One region of the Streptomyces lancefieldiae genome, then DNA from elsewhere that is predicted to be linked to it. Evidence: riboswitches for the same ligand, from Rfam matches in the RefSeq annotation. Region 1 holds a riboswitch; each other region holds the start of a gene.
The links. Region 1 has a riboswitch for cyclic di-AMP ahead of RM812_RS01640 (M23 family metallopeptidase). Riboswitches for the same ligand answer to the same signal wherever they lie in the genome.

Region 1 (3,519 bases):
CGCCCCGTCCCCGTCTGCCTCCCTGTCCCCCGTCCCCGTCCCGCCTTCAGGCCACCGCGTCGATGCGCGACTTGATGTCGTCCGGCGACAGCGTCCCCTTGGCGGTCACGTGGTCTCCCGAGGACTCTCCGCGCAGCCGGCGTCCGATCCACGGCACCAGGTACTCGCGTGCCCAGTGCACGTCGTCCCGCCGGACGTCGAGGGTGCCGCGGGGCGGCAGCGGCGGCCAGGGCTGGTCCGGGTCGGCCGGGATGCTGAGGCCGAGGACCTGGCCCGCGCGCAGCGCCACACGTGTGTGGCCCTCCGCCGAGAGGTGCAGCCGGTCCGCGTCCCACGCCCTGCGGTCCTGGACGCTCCGGAGCGACCAGAGGTCGAGCACCGGGCAGCCGTAGCGGTCGGCGACGGCGCGCACGTGTCCGTTGTACGTGGCGATCTTGCCGCGCAGATGCTTGAGGACGGGCACCTTGCGGGTGTCGAACCCGGTCGTCACCAGGACGGTGCCGGCCGCGGCGGTCAGCGCGGACACCGCCCGTTCGAACCGCTCGGCCACCTCGTCGGGGTCGGTGCCGGGCCGGATGATGTCGTTGCCGCCCGCACAGAACGAGACCAGGTCCGGTGCGAGTTCGACGGCCCGCGGGACCTGCTCCGCCACGATCTGGTCGAGCAGCCTGCCGCGCACGGCGAGGTTCGTGTACGTGAAGTCGCCCTCGGGGCGCCGGTCCGCGAGCAGGACGGCGAACCGGTCGGCCCAGCCGACGAACGCCCCGTCGGGGCCGGGGTCGCCGACGCCCTCGGTGAAGCTGTCCCCCACCGCCACGTACGACCCGATCACTGCTCTGCTGTCACTCTTCGAATCGTCTGCCACATCGGCCCATGATTCACCGTGGAATGTGACCTACGCGACCGTAGGAAGGGGTTGACGGGCGGTGAGAAAAACCACGCCTAAAGTGTTCGTCAATTCCGGAATACGCGGAAGACCGACGACAGGCCGAAGACGGACCGTAGGCCGAAGGCCGGACCCGGGGATCGGGGTCCGGCCTTCGGTGGCGCGGAGGCCGCGCCGAAACCGGCGTCAGACCGAGACGCCGTGCGAGCGCAAGTAGGACAGCGGGTCCACGTCCGAGCCGTAGTCCGGCGTGGTGCGGATCTCGAAGTGCAGGTGCGGGCCGGTCACGTTGCCGGTGGCGCCCGAGAGGCCGACCTGCTGGCCCGCCGTCACCGACTGGCCGGCGGAGACGGAGAGCGAGGACAGGTGGGCGTACTGGGCGTAGTGGCCGTCGGCGAGCTTGATGACGACCTGGTTGCCGTACGCGCCGCCCCAGCCGGCGGAGACGACCGTGCCCGCGCCGACGGCCTTGAGCGAGGTGCCGGTCGGGACGACGAAGTCCGTGCCGGTGTGGTAGCCGCTGGACCACATGCTGCCCGACTGGTGGTACGGCGTACCGACGCTGCCGCCGGCGACGGGGGAGGTGTAACCGTTCGACGACTTCTCCGGCTCGGTGCTGTCCGACGCGGCGCTCTTCGGCGCGGTGCTCTTCGGCGCCGCGGGCTTCTCGGCGGACTCGTCCGCGGCCTTCTGGCCGATCGACAGCTCGAGGCCCGGGTGGATCAACGCCGGGTCGGAGCCGATGACCTGGCGGTTGTCCGAGTAGAGCTTCTTCCAGCCGCCGTCGACGTGCTGCTCGTCAGCGATCTTCGACAGGTAGTCACCGCTCCGCACGGTGTACGTCGTCGCGCCCGAGTTCTTCCCGGCGCTGTTCCCGGCGGCCTGCTCGGCCGTCGTCGGGAGGGACTGCGCGGCCTGCTCGGAGACGGACTGCGCGGGAGCGGCCTGGGCACCGGCGGCACCCATCAGCGGGAGGGCGAGCGCGGCGCCACCGGTTCCGGCGACGGCGAGGGTTCGGGTGAGGCGCATGGCCCTGGTACGGCGGTGCTTACCCTTCGCGGGCATGGCGGATTCCTCTCCGGCGCCTGCGAGGTGAGCTGTCGGGTGCGGGCTGGAGATGCCCGGCCGCGCCGAAGCGCGGCTTTACCCCGAGCCGTTCCGGGAACCGGAACAGGCAGTGGTACCTGTGGGTCCCCCGCTCCTGCCGGGTACGGGTGATGGATGAGTGGGGCTCCGGTCGGCGGCAGGATTAGGCGTCCGTCCGGATCGGTGGTGAACGTAAGGGACCAGGACTCCCAGGGACAAGCGTGACTTTCCTGGGGCGGGACTTTCATGTGATCCATTGCGGGAATCGCCGGTCACACTCCGTCGATTTCACATGCGGCCCTTCACGTAAACGGCCTTGAAAACCGCCAGAATTACGTGAGCATGACGAACAACGCACCGTCACGGATATGACGCTGCTCACCCGAGACCGCCCCAGCCTCTTTTATTCCAGAGCGAGTTGGAAGGAAGGCGTCAATTTCGGACAGAAGAGCCAAAAGAGTCAGAAGGCTCAGATGCGGCGCAGCCGGATGACCGTGGCGTCGAGGTCCCCACGCAGAGCGAGGCACACACCGTGGTGCAGCGGGACCGCCCCTCGATGCACTTCACCCGTTTCACGGCATGCGTACGGTGCTTCCGGGTCGAGCCCGCGCCACCTCGGCGCGGGTACGGGCTCGCCGTGGTGCTGGGCCTGCAGCCGGGCGAGGACGGCGGTCCCGTCGCCGAACACGTACTGCACGGCACTGAGCCCGCCCCGCGGAGGCCGCAGCCGGTAGAGGTCGCCGCGCCGCACGAGGGGCCGGATCCCCTCGTGGAGAGCCACCGGTCCCGGGCCTCGGCCGGCTCCGCCTCGGTCCACTTCGTGAGGTCGCCGCCGATGCCGACCCCGGCCATCGCGCTGACGAACCGGAAGCGCAGGGAGCCGACCCGGCCGTTGCGCATGGCGTTGGGGGCTGTCGGTGACCCAGGCGGCCGTGACCCGCGCCGGGTGGATCCGACTGAGCCCTCCTGGACGGCGAGTCGGTCGAGCGGGTCGGTGTTGTCAGACGTCCACACCTGGTCCGTGCGGGCGAGCACCCCGAGGCGCCGGGAGCGCGATGCGCGGGCCCCAGTGGAGATGCACGAGCTCGTCGCGTCCGGTGAGGTGAAGGGCGTAGGCGCTGCCCGGTCCGGTGCGGAGCCAGGTGCGGCCGTCTTCGGAGATCTCCGGCATCAGGCCCCCACAAGGAAGAAACGGATGCGAACAGGTTCGCTCAGATACCAACATCGTTGCCACTGGTGCGGTCCTCCCGCAATGCCCTGTGGACAACTCATTGCCCCAGGCAAGAGATGCCGTATCGTCGAGTGGCGCCCGTCGTCGAGCAGCGCCGGCGGGGCGGAGTGGGAGGAGCCCCCGTGACGCAGCAGGTCCCGTCGACCGAGCCCGAGCTGGCCGGTGTGCGCAACTTCCGCGATCTGGGCGGACTGCCCACCGTGGACGGGCGGCGGGTGCGGCAGGGGGTGCTGTTCCGCAGCGGTCACCTGGCGCACGCCACCGGGGAGGACACGGCGTTCCTGGCCTCACTGGGCCTGCACACCGTCTTCGACTT
Region 2 (3,519 bases), on a different contig from region 1:
CGCCGCACGGGCGTCCTTGGCGTACCGCACGGTGTCCCGCCGCGCCTGCTCCAGCGCGGGGTGGGCGCGCAGCAGCCGCAGCGCCTCCGCGTGCCGCGCGTCGTCACTGAGGTCGGAGTCCAGCAGCTCGCACAGGGCGATGTCCTCGGCGAGCCCCAGCCGGGCCGCCCGCTCGCGCAGCCGCAGCACCGGGAGGGTCGGGATGCCCTCGCGCAGGTCGGTTCCGGGTGTCTTCCCCGACTCGCGGGAGTCGGAGGCGATGTCCAGGACGTCGTCCGCGAGCTGGAAGGCGACGCCGAGGCGCTCGCCGTACTGGGTCAGCACGTCCACGACCGTCTCGTCGGCGCCGGACATCATCGCGCCGAACCGGCAGGAGACCGCCACCAGCGACCCCGTCTTGCCGCCCAGCACGTCCAGGTAGTGGTCGACCGGGTCGCGCCCGTCCTGCGGGCCCGCCGTCTCCAGGATCTGGCCGGTGACCAGCCGCTCGAACGCGAGGGCCTGCACCCGGACCGCCTCGGGCCCGAGGTCGGCGAGGATCTGGGAGGCGCGGGCGAAGAGGAAGTCGCCGGTGAGGACCGCGACCGAGTTGCCCCAGCGGGTGTTCGCGCTGGGCACCCCGCGCCGCACGGCGGCCTCGTCCATCACGTCGTCGTGGTACAGCGTGGCGAGGTGGGTCAGCTCCACGACCACGGCCGAGGGCACGATCCCGGGGGCGTAGGGGTCGCCGAACTGGGACGCGAGCATCACCAGCAGTGGCCGGAACCGCTTGCCTCCGGCACGTACCAGGTGCTGGGCGGCCTCGGTGATGAAGGGAACCTCGCTTTTGGTTGCCTCAAGCAACCCTTCCTCGACAGCCACCAATCCGGCCTGGACATCGGCTTCCAGAGCCTGGTCCCGCACGCTCAGCCCGAACGGCCCGACGACGGTCACGAGGGGTCTCCTGTCTGCTGGTGTCTACTGGCGATTACCTGGCTTGTCGATAGGTCGCTGCCACCACTCGAGCCAGCGTATCCGGTCACGTTTCGATCACCGCTAGCGCCCACCGTTACAGGCCGGTCGGTATCGGATCATGCGCGCTATGTTTTTGATCAGCTGATATGAGCAGATATTGATCGACATCACTCGAGGGTCTCGATACGGGGCACGGTGGCCGGAAGCCGCCACCGAAGATCCCATCACCGCTCCCCGGGGTCCGCACTCCGGGAGCGTCACCCACTCGGCACACACACCCCCCTCCCCCTCTCGAACGGATGCCCGCACAGCATGCGGGAACACCCGCAGGGGCGCGACACGAGACACGAGGAGCGGTCGGCCGGGCCGGACCGCCGGCCGGCTGCCGACGCCCTCACCACCGGCAGCCGGTTGACGCCCAGTTGGGCCTAATGCCCGATTTGCCACTCTTCTCGGGTCCCGTGAGTTGGCTCACGTCGCCCCACCCGTCGCCGACCCCGCCGCGAACCGTGTCTCCCCTTTGCCCCGTAAGCCAGTTGAGGCTTGGCAACCGCAAAGGATCAAGCACCCCAAACGCCCCAGAACAAGGTCAACAGGCACGTTGGGTGATTCCTGCACTTGTTTCGGACATGTGCTCTCGCATACGTTCCCGGCCAGTCGGGCGGACGCCGAATCCTGCCACCGCCGGACGCACAGTCATCCACCAACACACTCGCAGGCAGGAGCGGGGGACCCAGGTAAGTCGCCGCGCCGGTCACCACCGGAGCGGCTCGGGGTGAAGCCGTGCCCGACAGGGCGCGGCCGGGCACCTCCCCGCCCGAACCCGACAGCTCACCTCGCAGGCGTAAGGAGAGGGACTCAACATGTCTGCCAACGGTCAGAACCGTCACGCCCGGACCACCCGCCTCGCCCGCAAGCTCGCCCTGGCCGGCACCGGCGCCGCCGTACTCGCCCTGCCGCTCATCGGCGCCACCGGCGCGTCCGCGGCCACCCCGGCCGCCGCCACGACCGCCACCACGGCGACGACGACGTACCCGAACAACCTCGACGGCTGGATCCGGGAGTCGCTCGACATCATGGCGCAGCACGGCATCCCCGGGTCGTACGAGGGCATCCACCGCAACATCATGCGGGAGTCGTCCGGCAACCCGCTCGCCATCAACAACTGGGACATCAACGCCGTCAACGGCACCCCGTCCAAGGGCCTGCTCCAGGTGATCGACCCGACCTTCCGGGCGTACCACGTGGAGGGCACCTCCTGGGACCCGTACGACCCGGTCGCCAACATCACCGCGGCCTGCAACTACGCGGCCGACCGTTACGGCTCGATGGACAACGTCTTCGGCGCCTACTGAGCCGCACTAGGACATCGCGAAGACACGCTCGAGGACGACGGCCACGCCGTCGTCCTCGTTCGTCAAGGTGACCTCGTCGGCCACCGCCTTGAGTTCCGGGTGGGCGCCGGCCATGGCGACGCCGTGGGCCGCCCAGTGGAACATGGGGATGTCGTTGGGCATGTCCCCGAAGGCGATGGTCCGGCGCCGGGACAGGCCCAGGTGCTCGGCGGCCAGCGCCAGACCGGTCGCCTTGGTGATGCCGCACGGCTGGAGTTCCACCGTCCCCGGCCCCGACATCGTGACCGTCGCGAGGGAACCGACCACCGTGCGGGCCGTCGCCGCCAACTCGTCGTCGGACAGATCGGGATGGCGCAGCAGCACCTTGCTGATCGGCGCGCTCCACAGCTCGTCGCGCCGCTCGACCCGCACCGCCGGCAGCGTCGGGTGGGGCATCAGGTACCCCGGCTCGATGAGCGTCAGGCCGTCGACGCCGTCCTGGTCGGCCGCGGCGTACACCTGCCCCACCTCCGCCTCGATCTTGCCGAGCGCGGTCTCGGCCAGCTCCCGGTCCAGGGTGACCGACCACAGCATCCGGTGCGCGCCGGCGTCGTACACCTGCGCGCCCTGTCCGCACACCGCGAGCCCCGTGCAGCCGAGGCGGTCGAGCAGGGCCCGCACCCTGGGCGCCGGCCGCCCGGTCACCACCAGATGCCGCGCACCGGCCTCACCCACCCGCGCCAGCGCGGCCAGCGACCGGTCGGAGACGGTGTCGTCGCCGCGGAGCAGCGTGCCGTCGAGGTCGGTGGCGACGAGTGAATACGCGGTGCGGTCCATGATCAGAGAATACGGACGCCGCACCTGTCCGACTCACCGGCGATCGCATCCGAACGAGGACGCACGACTACGTACGACAAGGCGCGAGGACGGCGCGAGGACAGCCCGAACGTGTCCGAAACCTGTCACATCATCGGCTACAGCCGGTTAAAGGCCTGTGCACCGATTGGCAACAACATCTGCCGCTACCTACCCTGCGGGGCGGCCCCGGGGGTACCTTCCTGTTGTCCAGGGGGGACTTGATCGGGGGGTCGGGTTGAACGGCGGACGTGTACGCGTGCTCAGGCCACAGGAGCTGGGCGAGGGGGAACGGCAGCACTGGCGCGAGCTGCGCGCCAGGTCGACGGCGCCGCGCAACCCGTTCATGGAACCGGAGTTCACCGACGTCGTGGGC
Region 3 (3,519 bases), on a different contig from region 1:
TCGCCCGGTTCGCCGAGGAGGGTCCCACGGCCGAGGAGATGGAGCGCGCCCAGGCCCAGTTGGAGCGCGAGTGGCTCGACCGCCTCGGCACGGTCGCCGGCCGCGCCGACGAACTGTGCCGGTACGCCGTCCTGTTCGGCGACCCGCAGCTCGCCCTCACCGCCGTGCAGCGGGTGCTCGAGGTGACGGCCGAGGAGGTCCAGGAGGTCGCCAAGGCCCGCCTGCGCCCCGACAACCGCGCGGTGCTCGTCTACGAGCCCACCGCCCCCGCCGACGAGACCGCCGCCGACGAGACCGACGCCACCGACGAGAACGAGGAGGCGGCCAAGTGACCGAGCTCGCCACCATGGAATTCCACGCGCAGCCGCAGGCCGGTGAACCCAAGCCGTGGGCGTTCCCGGCCCCCGAGCGCGGCAGTCTCGCCAACGGCCTCACCGTGCTGCGCTGCCACCGCCCCGGCCAGCAGGTCGTCGCCGTCGAAGTACTCCTCGACGCACCTCTGGACGCCGAGCCGACCGGTCTCGACGGCGTCGCCACGATCATGGCGCGCGCCTTCTCCGAGGGCACCGACAAGCATTCCGCGGAGGAGTTCGCCGCCGAGCTGGAGCGTTGCGGCGCCACCCTCGACGCGCACGCCGACCACCCCGGCGTCCGGCTGAGCCTGGAGGTGCCGGCCTCACGTCTCGCCAGGGCACTCGGCCTGCTCGCCGACGCCCTCAGGGCGCCCGCGTTCACGGACAGCGAAGTGGAACGGCTGGTCCGCAACCGCCTCGACGAGATCCCGCACGAGCTGGCCAACCCCTCCCGCCGCGCGGCCAAGGAGCTCTACAAGCAGCTGTTCCCGGCCGAGGCGCGCATGTCGCGCCCGCGCCAGGGCACCGAGGAGACGGTCGCGAGCATCGACTCGGGAGCCGTACGCGCCTTCTACGAGAAGCACGTCCGCCCCGCCACGGCCACCGCCGTGGTCGTCGGCGACCTCACCGGCGTCGACCTCGACGCGCTGCTCGGCGACACGCTGGGCGCGTGGACCGGCTCCGCCGCCGAGCCGCGCCCCGTGCCCCGGGTGACCGCCGACGACACCGCCCGGGTCGTCGTCGTGGACCGCCCCGGAGCGGTCCAGACGCAGCTGCTGATCGGGCGCACCGGCGCCGACCGGCACGACCGCGTGTGGCCCGCGCAGGTGCTCGGCACCTACTGCCTGGGCGGCACCCTCACCTCCCGCCTGGACCGCGTCCTGCGCGAGGAGAAGGGATACACCTACGGCGTACGGGCTTTCGGCCAGGTCCTGCGGTCCGCCCCCGACGGCACGGGCGCCGCCCTGCTCGCCATCAGCGGCTCCGTCGACACCCCCAACACCGGCCCCGCCCTGCAGGACCTGTGGACGGTGCTGCGCACGCTCGCCGAGGGCGGACTCACCGACGCCGAGCGCGACGTCGCGGTGCAGAACCTGGTCGGGGTGGCGCCGCTGAAGTACGAGACGGCGGCGGCCGTGGCGAGCACGCTGGCCGACCAGGTCGAGCAGCACCTGCCCGACGACTACCAGGCCACGCTCTACCGCCAACTCGCCGCCACCGGCACCGTGGAGGCCACGGCGGCGGTGGTGAACGCCTTCCCGGGGGACCGACTGCTGACGGTCCTCGTCGGTGACGCGGCGCAGATCAAGGAGCCCGTCGAAGCCCTCGGCATCGGCGAAGTGACCGTGGTGGCCGCCGAGTAGGGCACACGAGCGCGGCGGCCCTGGTGACGAATGCGTCACCAGGGCCGCCTTTTGTCCGAATTGAGGGAGTGGCTGCCTGTCTGCCCTGTGGCATGCGCTACAAAAAGCCTGTTGCGTTTGAGGATTGAAGGCAGCCGCGTTTAGCGTCGTCCGGGCTGTTCGTCAGGCAGTGCGCCGCACCCGCGGCACCGGACAGTCATCGCCGAGTCCCCGTACGGCGCGAGCCAGGGGAGCCGGGGACCCATCGCAGTCCCTGGGGTGAATCGGATGCCCGCGCGTGCAGCGAGGGGGTCCGTAGGAGACCTTCCTGCTCCGAACCCGTCAGCTAACCCGGTAGGCGAGAGGGAAGGAAAGGAACAGCCTCTACATGGCGTTCACGCGCGCCACCGGGAAGCACCGCCGTCCCAGCCGGGTGCACCGCACCACCGCCCGCGCGGCGGGTGTCGCGGCCCTCGCCACCACCGGCGTCGTCGGCACCCTCGCGGCTCCGGCGCTCGCCGCCGAGTCCGAGGCGGAGCAGAGCGGACTCACCCCGGTCGTCACCATCGGCGACTCCGTGGCCGACGAGATCGACGCCCAGGCCGCCGCGCAGAAGCAGGCAGCCCTGGACGCAGCCGCCCGAGAGGCGGCCGAGGAGGCCGCGCGCGAGCGGGCGGCCGAGGCGGCGAAGGAGGCGCGCGAGGCCAAGGAGCGCGCCGCGCGTGAGGCGGAGCGCGAGCGCCTCAACACCTTCGTGTCGCCGATCACCGCCTCCTACGTCTCCACCGCCTACCGGGCCGGCAGCTCCCTGTGGTCCTCCGGCAGTCACACCGGCATCGACTTCCACGCCTCCAGAGGCACCTCCGTGCACGCCGTCGGCGTCGGCACGGTCGTCGAGGCCGGCTGGGGCGGCGCGTACGGCAACCAGGTCGTGATCAAGATGCACGACGGCACCTACACCCAGTACGGCCACCTGTCGTCCATCGGCGTCTCGGTGGGCCAGTCGGTCGTCCCGGGCCAGCAGATCGGCCTCTCCGGCGCCACCGGCAACGTCACCGGACCGCACCTGCACTTCGAGGCCCGCACGAGCCCCGAGTACGGCTCGGACATGGACCCCGTCGCCTACCTCCGCTCCCACGGCGTGAACGTGTGACGACGGACGGTACGGCAACCGAAAGCCCCGGCTCCCCGAGCCGGGGCTTTCGGATTTCCGGGCGCGGTGCTGTCCAAAAAATATCCATGAAATCCGCCGCGCCGTCCGAATGCCAGCCCCATTGGCCTAGAGTCACGGAACACACGTCCATCGTCGACGTTTCACGGGGATTAAGACGGAGGTCGGTCATGCGTATTCCGGCGCACTCGGTGTGCACGGCGATCCGGGACGACATCGTCGCCGGCGTCCACGGGCGGGGCAGCCGGCTCACCGAGGAACTCCTCGCCCGCAACTACGGCGTCTCCCGCGTCCCCGTCCGCGAGGCGCTGCGTACGCTGGAGGCCGAGGGGTTCGTGGTGACCCGGCGGCACGCGGGCGCGTGCGTGGCGGAGCCGACCGCACAGGAGGCCGCCGACCTGCTGGAGACGCGTACGCTCCTGGAACCCCTCGGCGCCTCCCGGGCCGCCCGGCGCCGCACCGAGGCCCACCTGAAGGTACTGCGCGGGCTGGTCAGGCTGGGACAGGAACGCGCCAGGCGGGGCAGTGGCGAGGACCTGCGCTCACTGGGCGGCTGGTTCCACGAGACCCTCGCGCAGGCCGCCGGCAGCCCCTCCCTGACGGCGCTGCTGACCCAACTGCGCCACAAGATCGCCTGGATGTACGTCGTGGA
Region 4 (3,519 bases), on a different contig from region 1:
TGGTGCCTCCTTACGCGCCTGCCGCGGTCGCGGCGATGAAGTCCAACGAGTCCTCGGGCGAAAGGGCATGGGTCAAAAGGGCATCGAAGGCCTCGGTGTAGGCCTCCAGGTCTTCTTTCCGTTCGAGATGCAGGCTACTCGTCAAGTGGTCGAGAACAACCACGTCCAGATCAGAAGTGCGCGAAAAAGAGAAGATTACGAAAGGGCCGGTGACACCGATGTGCGCCCCGGCGGCGAACGGCAGTACCTGGAGCCGGACATGGGGGAGAGACGCGGCCTCGACCAGGCGCGCCAGCTGACGGGACATCACCCCGGGCCCGCCCACCTCCCGGCGCAGTACCGCCTCGTCCAGGACCGCGCTCAGTTCCAGGGGCCGCTGCGCCCGCAGCACGTCCTGCCGGGCGAGCCGGACCTCCACCAGCGTGTCCAGCCGCTTCTCGGGCAACCCGTCCACCGCGGCGCGGGTCACCGCGCGGGCGTACTCCGGCGTCTGCAGCAGGCCGGGGACCACCGTGGTCTCCAGCGTGCGCATCGCGCTCGCCTGGGACTCCAGGCTGATGAAGTCCCGGTACGTCGGCGGCAGCACCCCTCGATAGGCGTGCCACCAGTGGTTGCGGCCGCCCGTGTCGTCGGAGCCTGCCAGCATCACCAGTAACTCGCGCAACTGGGCGTCGTCCACCCCGAAGGCGTCCAGCAGTAACCGCACATCGGCCGGTTTCGCGCCGCTGGTCCCGGTCTCGATCCGGCTGACTTTCGACTGGTGCCAGCCCACCAGTCGGGCCGCCTCACCGCTGGTGATCCCCGCCGACGTGCGCAGGGCGCGCAGTTCGGCGCCCAGCTTCCGGCGACGCACCACGGGACCGTGCTGCATGGGCCACTCCCTTACTCCCTATGGTCCGCCCGAATACGCTCTGCCGTCGCAGAGTTCACCGCTTCGAGCGACAGATATATGCATATCTTGGGGGATCGCCGTCCTTCACCGCCCTGGGGTGGCAGTCTGGCGGCGAAGCACCAGTCCGGGACCGTACTCGAACCATCCGCTCCGTGTCGGACCGCGGTCCCGGGGGAAAGGGACGACGTCTCCATGGCAGACCATCTGGAAGCATCCGTCACTCTGCCGAGCGATCCCGCCTCGGTGGCCGCCGCGCGCACCTATGTGGTCGGCACGCTGGCGGAGTGGGGCCTGCCGGCGGACACCGAGGTGTCCGACACCGTCCGGCTCATCGTCTCCGAGCTTGCGACCAACGCGGTCCAGCACACGCTCGGACAGTCCCCCACCTTCACGGTGGACCTCGGGCTCGACCGTCGGTCACGGCTGCGCATCGGCGTCACCGACAGCCATCCCCGCTTCCCCAAGCGCCTGCCCGCCGCCGTCCAGCAGGACAACGGCCGGGGCATGGTGATCATCCGCTGGCTGACCGCGGAGTGCGGCGGCAAGCTGAGAGTCCGGCCCACGCGTGAGGGCGGCAAGACCGTCTCCATCGAACTGCCCTGGACACCCCTGGGCGGACCGGTGACCCCCGAACCGGTCACGGCCGCGGGACAGGTCGTGGGCGGCCAGGAGCCTCAGCCGTGAGGCGCCTCGGCGGCACACGGGCAGGTGACGACGGGTCAGGGCACCGTCACCTGCCCGGGCCCGCTACTTGACCCGGCCGTACCAGACGCTGCTGGTCCAGATCTTCTCCAGGCGTACCACGGCCCCGGTCTTCGGGGCGTGCCAGATCCTGCCCTTCCCGGCGTAGATGCCGACGTGGTAGACGCTGCTGCCCGAGTGGAAGAACACCAGGTCCCCGGACTTGCGATTCTTGGCGGAGACATGACGCGTCTTGTTGTACTGCTGGGCCGCGGTGCGCGGCAGCTTCTTGCCGGCCTTCTTGAACGAGTACAGCGTCAGGCCCGAGCAGTCGAACCTGCGTGGACCGGTGGCACCCCACATGTACGGGGAACCTTTCTTGGAGGCCGCGATCTTGAGGGCCTTGGTCGCATGGGTCGCCGCCGCTGCTTCGGAGGCGGCACCGGGGACCACGACGGATCCGCCCATGGCGGCGAGGGTGAGAGCTGAGGCCGTGCCCGCGCGGGCCATCAGGGACGGGACACGATTGAGCGTGGACATGCGCAACCCTTCGTCAGCCGCCTGTGAAGGGTGACCTGTCGGATTCGGGCTGGCGAAGTTGCCCGGCCGCACGAGTGCGGCTTCACCCCAAGGGCTGCTCGGCCCGGCGCCTCTCGCGGAGATCACCGTTCCGGCGGCCCGTCGTGCTCGGGTCCTCCACTCCTGCCGATCCACTCCTGTCGACCGGTCGTCCGGGCGGCGGCAGGACTCGGCGTCCGCCCGGACCGCCCCGCCGCTGCGGCGGGGGCTTGTCGTCAGTCACGGATCTTGTCTCCTCCGGTGGGAAATTCCCAACGGGACGTGCACTTTGTGTTGTTACTCGCCGTTCATCCGTTCGGGTGGGCGCATCCGGGTTCGAGCCACCGCCGAGTGCGTCGACGAACCGGGGACCTGCGGCGCAACGACTTGTTCCGCTGACCGGGAGGACACGGTGCGCAACTTCGGCCGGTCGGAAATCGGGGGTGTTCCTACGCCGAAAGGGGGTACGCCGTTTGGTCCGTTTCGGGCCCCTGCCGCCTGAACCGCCGGAAACGGCGGAAGCCTGACGCGCGGTCCGCCGTTCCCCGCTCGAGCACCCGAAGCCCAGGTACAGGTCGATCAGGTCGGCCTCCGCGCGGGTCGGGGCGGGCAGCGGCGGCGGTTCCGGTGGCAGCGTCGGCGGCTCACCTCAACGCCGGACGTCGGGAGCGTGGCCCTGCGGCCGGGCGCCGTCCGGTCCACCGGGCCGTGCTCCGGGGCCTGGTGCGCGTCCAGGTTCGCTGCCCGCTCGATGTCGGTGTTCACCCGCTCGGGAGTGCGGCCCGTGTGCCGTACGGGGATCCGCTCCAGGCGGGCGCGGATGTGGGCGAACGCGTCGGCGTGGAGGGCCGGATCACTTGCCTTCCCCTCCTTCGGGCCGGTGAACGGAGGTTGACTGGGCGTCACCCGGACGCCCCGGCAGTACGGCGCGCCGGCCCGGGGTGCCCGCCGCCGGCGGCCCCGCGGCGGAGGGACCGGCCTGCGCCGGGCAGCAGCACACCCTGGTCACCCCGGGCGCGGCCCTCAGACCGACCGGGCCGGCGCCGGGGCCCGGTCGGAGACGGGCGCCTCGCTGTGCGCGCGCCGGCGCAGTGTGCCGCCGAGCAGGACCGCACCCAGACCCAGTACGACCCACCACGTCAGCGTGAACACGGGTCCCGTGGCCGCGGCGCCGTCGAAGAAGGAGACCGAGCGCAGCAGTGAACCGCCCGCCCCCGGCGGCAGCCACTGGCCGATCGCCCCGGCCGGCCGGGGCAGCATCTCCGGGGCGGAGGCCACTCCCGAGAACGCGTTGCCCAGCAGCACCACCAGCAACGCGCCCAGGCCGATACCCGGCCGCCCGAGCAGCGCCCCGAGCCCGGCCGGGCCCGCGGCCACGGCCAGCGTCG

Region 2: it holds a riboswitch for cyclic di-AMP, as region 1 does, so the genes downstream of both, RM812_RS28770 (transglycosylase SLT domain-containing protein) here and RM812_RS01640 (M23 family metallopeptidase) in region 1, are expected to answer to the same signal.
Region 3: it holds a riboswitch for cyclic di-AMP, as region 1 does, so the genes downstream of both, RM812_RS19175 (M23 family metallopeptidase) here and RM812_RS01640 (M23 family metallopeptidase) in region 1, are expected to answer to the same signal.
Region 4: it holds a riboswitch for cyclic di-AMP, as region 1 does, so the genes downstream of both, RM812_RS11945 (C40 family peptidase) here and RM812_RS01640 (M23 family metallopeptidase) in region 1, are expected to answer to the same signal.

Annotation. Positions count from the first base shown of each region.
Region 1 is NZ_JAVRFH010000001.1:309,575-313,093, reverse strand. It holds gene RM812_RS01645 (SGNH/GDSL hydrolase family protein) at 47-832, opposite strand; gene RM812_RS01640 (M23 family metallopeptidase) at 1,073-1,951, opposite strand; cyclic di-AMP (ydaO/yuaA leader) riboswitch at 1,956-2,113, opposite strand; gene RM812_RS42990 (GH36 C-terminal domain-containing protein) at 2,442-2,753, opposite strand; partial or broken gene RM812_RS42985 (hypothetical protein) at 2,828-3,007, opposite strand; gene RM812_RS01630 (tyrosine-protein phosphatase) at 3,326-3,519, shown strand, end outside.
Region 2 is NZ_JAVRFH010000037.1:10,931-14,449, forward strand. It holds gene RM812_RS28765 (polyprenyl synthetase family protein) at 1-933, opposite strand, end outside; cyclic di-AMP (ydaO/yuaA leader) riboswitch at 1,646-1,813, shown strand; gene RM812_RS28770 (transglycosylase SLT domain-containing protein) at 1,818-2,309, shown strand; gene RM812_RS28775 (HAD family hydrolase) at 2,316-3,125, opposite strand; gene RM812_RS28780 (GNAT family N-acetyltransferase) at 3,403-3,519, shown strand, end outside.
Region 3 is NZ_JAVRFH010000018.1:28,707-32,225, reverse strand. It holds gene RM812_RS19185 (M16 family metallopeptidase) at 1-332, shown strand, start outside; gene RM812_RS19180 (M16 family metallopeptidase) at 329-1,717, shown strand; cyclic di-AMP (ydaO/yuaA leader) riboswitch at 1,908-2,072, shown strand; gene RM812_RS19175 (M23 family metallopeptidase) at 2,085-2,849, shown strand; gene RM812_RS19170 (GntR family transcriptional regulator) at 3,038-3,519, shown strand, end outside.
Region 4 is NZ_JAVRFH010000009.1:168,762-172,280, reverse strand. It holds gene RM812_RS11955 (helix-turn-helix domain-containing protein) at 11-871, opposite strand; gene RM812_RS11950 (ATP-binding protein) at 1,085-1,576, shown strand; gene RM812_RS11945 (C40 family peptidase) at 1,640-2,113, opposite strand; cyclic di-AMP (ydaO/yuaA leader) riboswitch at 2,117-2,259, opposite strand; gene RM812_RS11940 (ATP-dependent Clp protease proteolytic subunit) at 2,711-3,037, opposite strand; gene RM812_RS11935 (ABC transporter permease) at 3,155-3,519, opposite strand, start outside.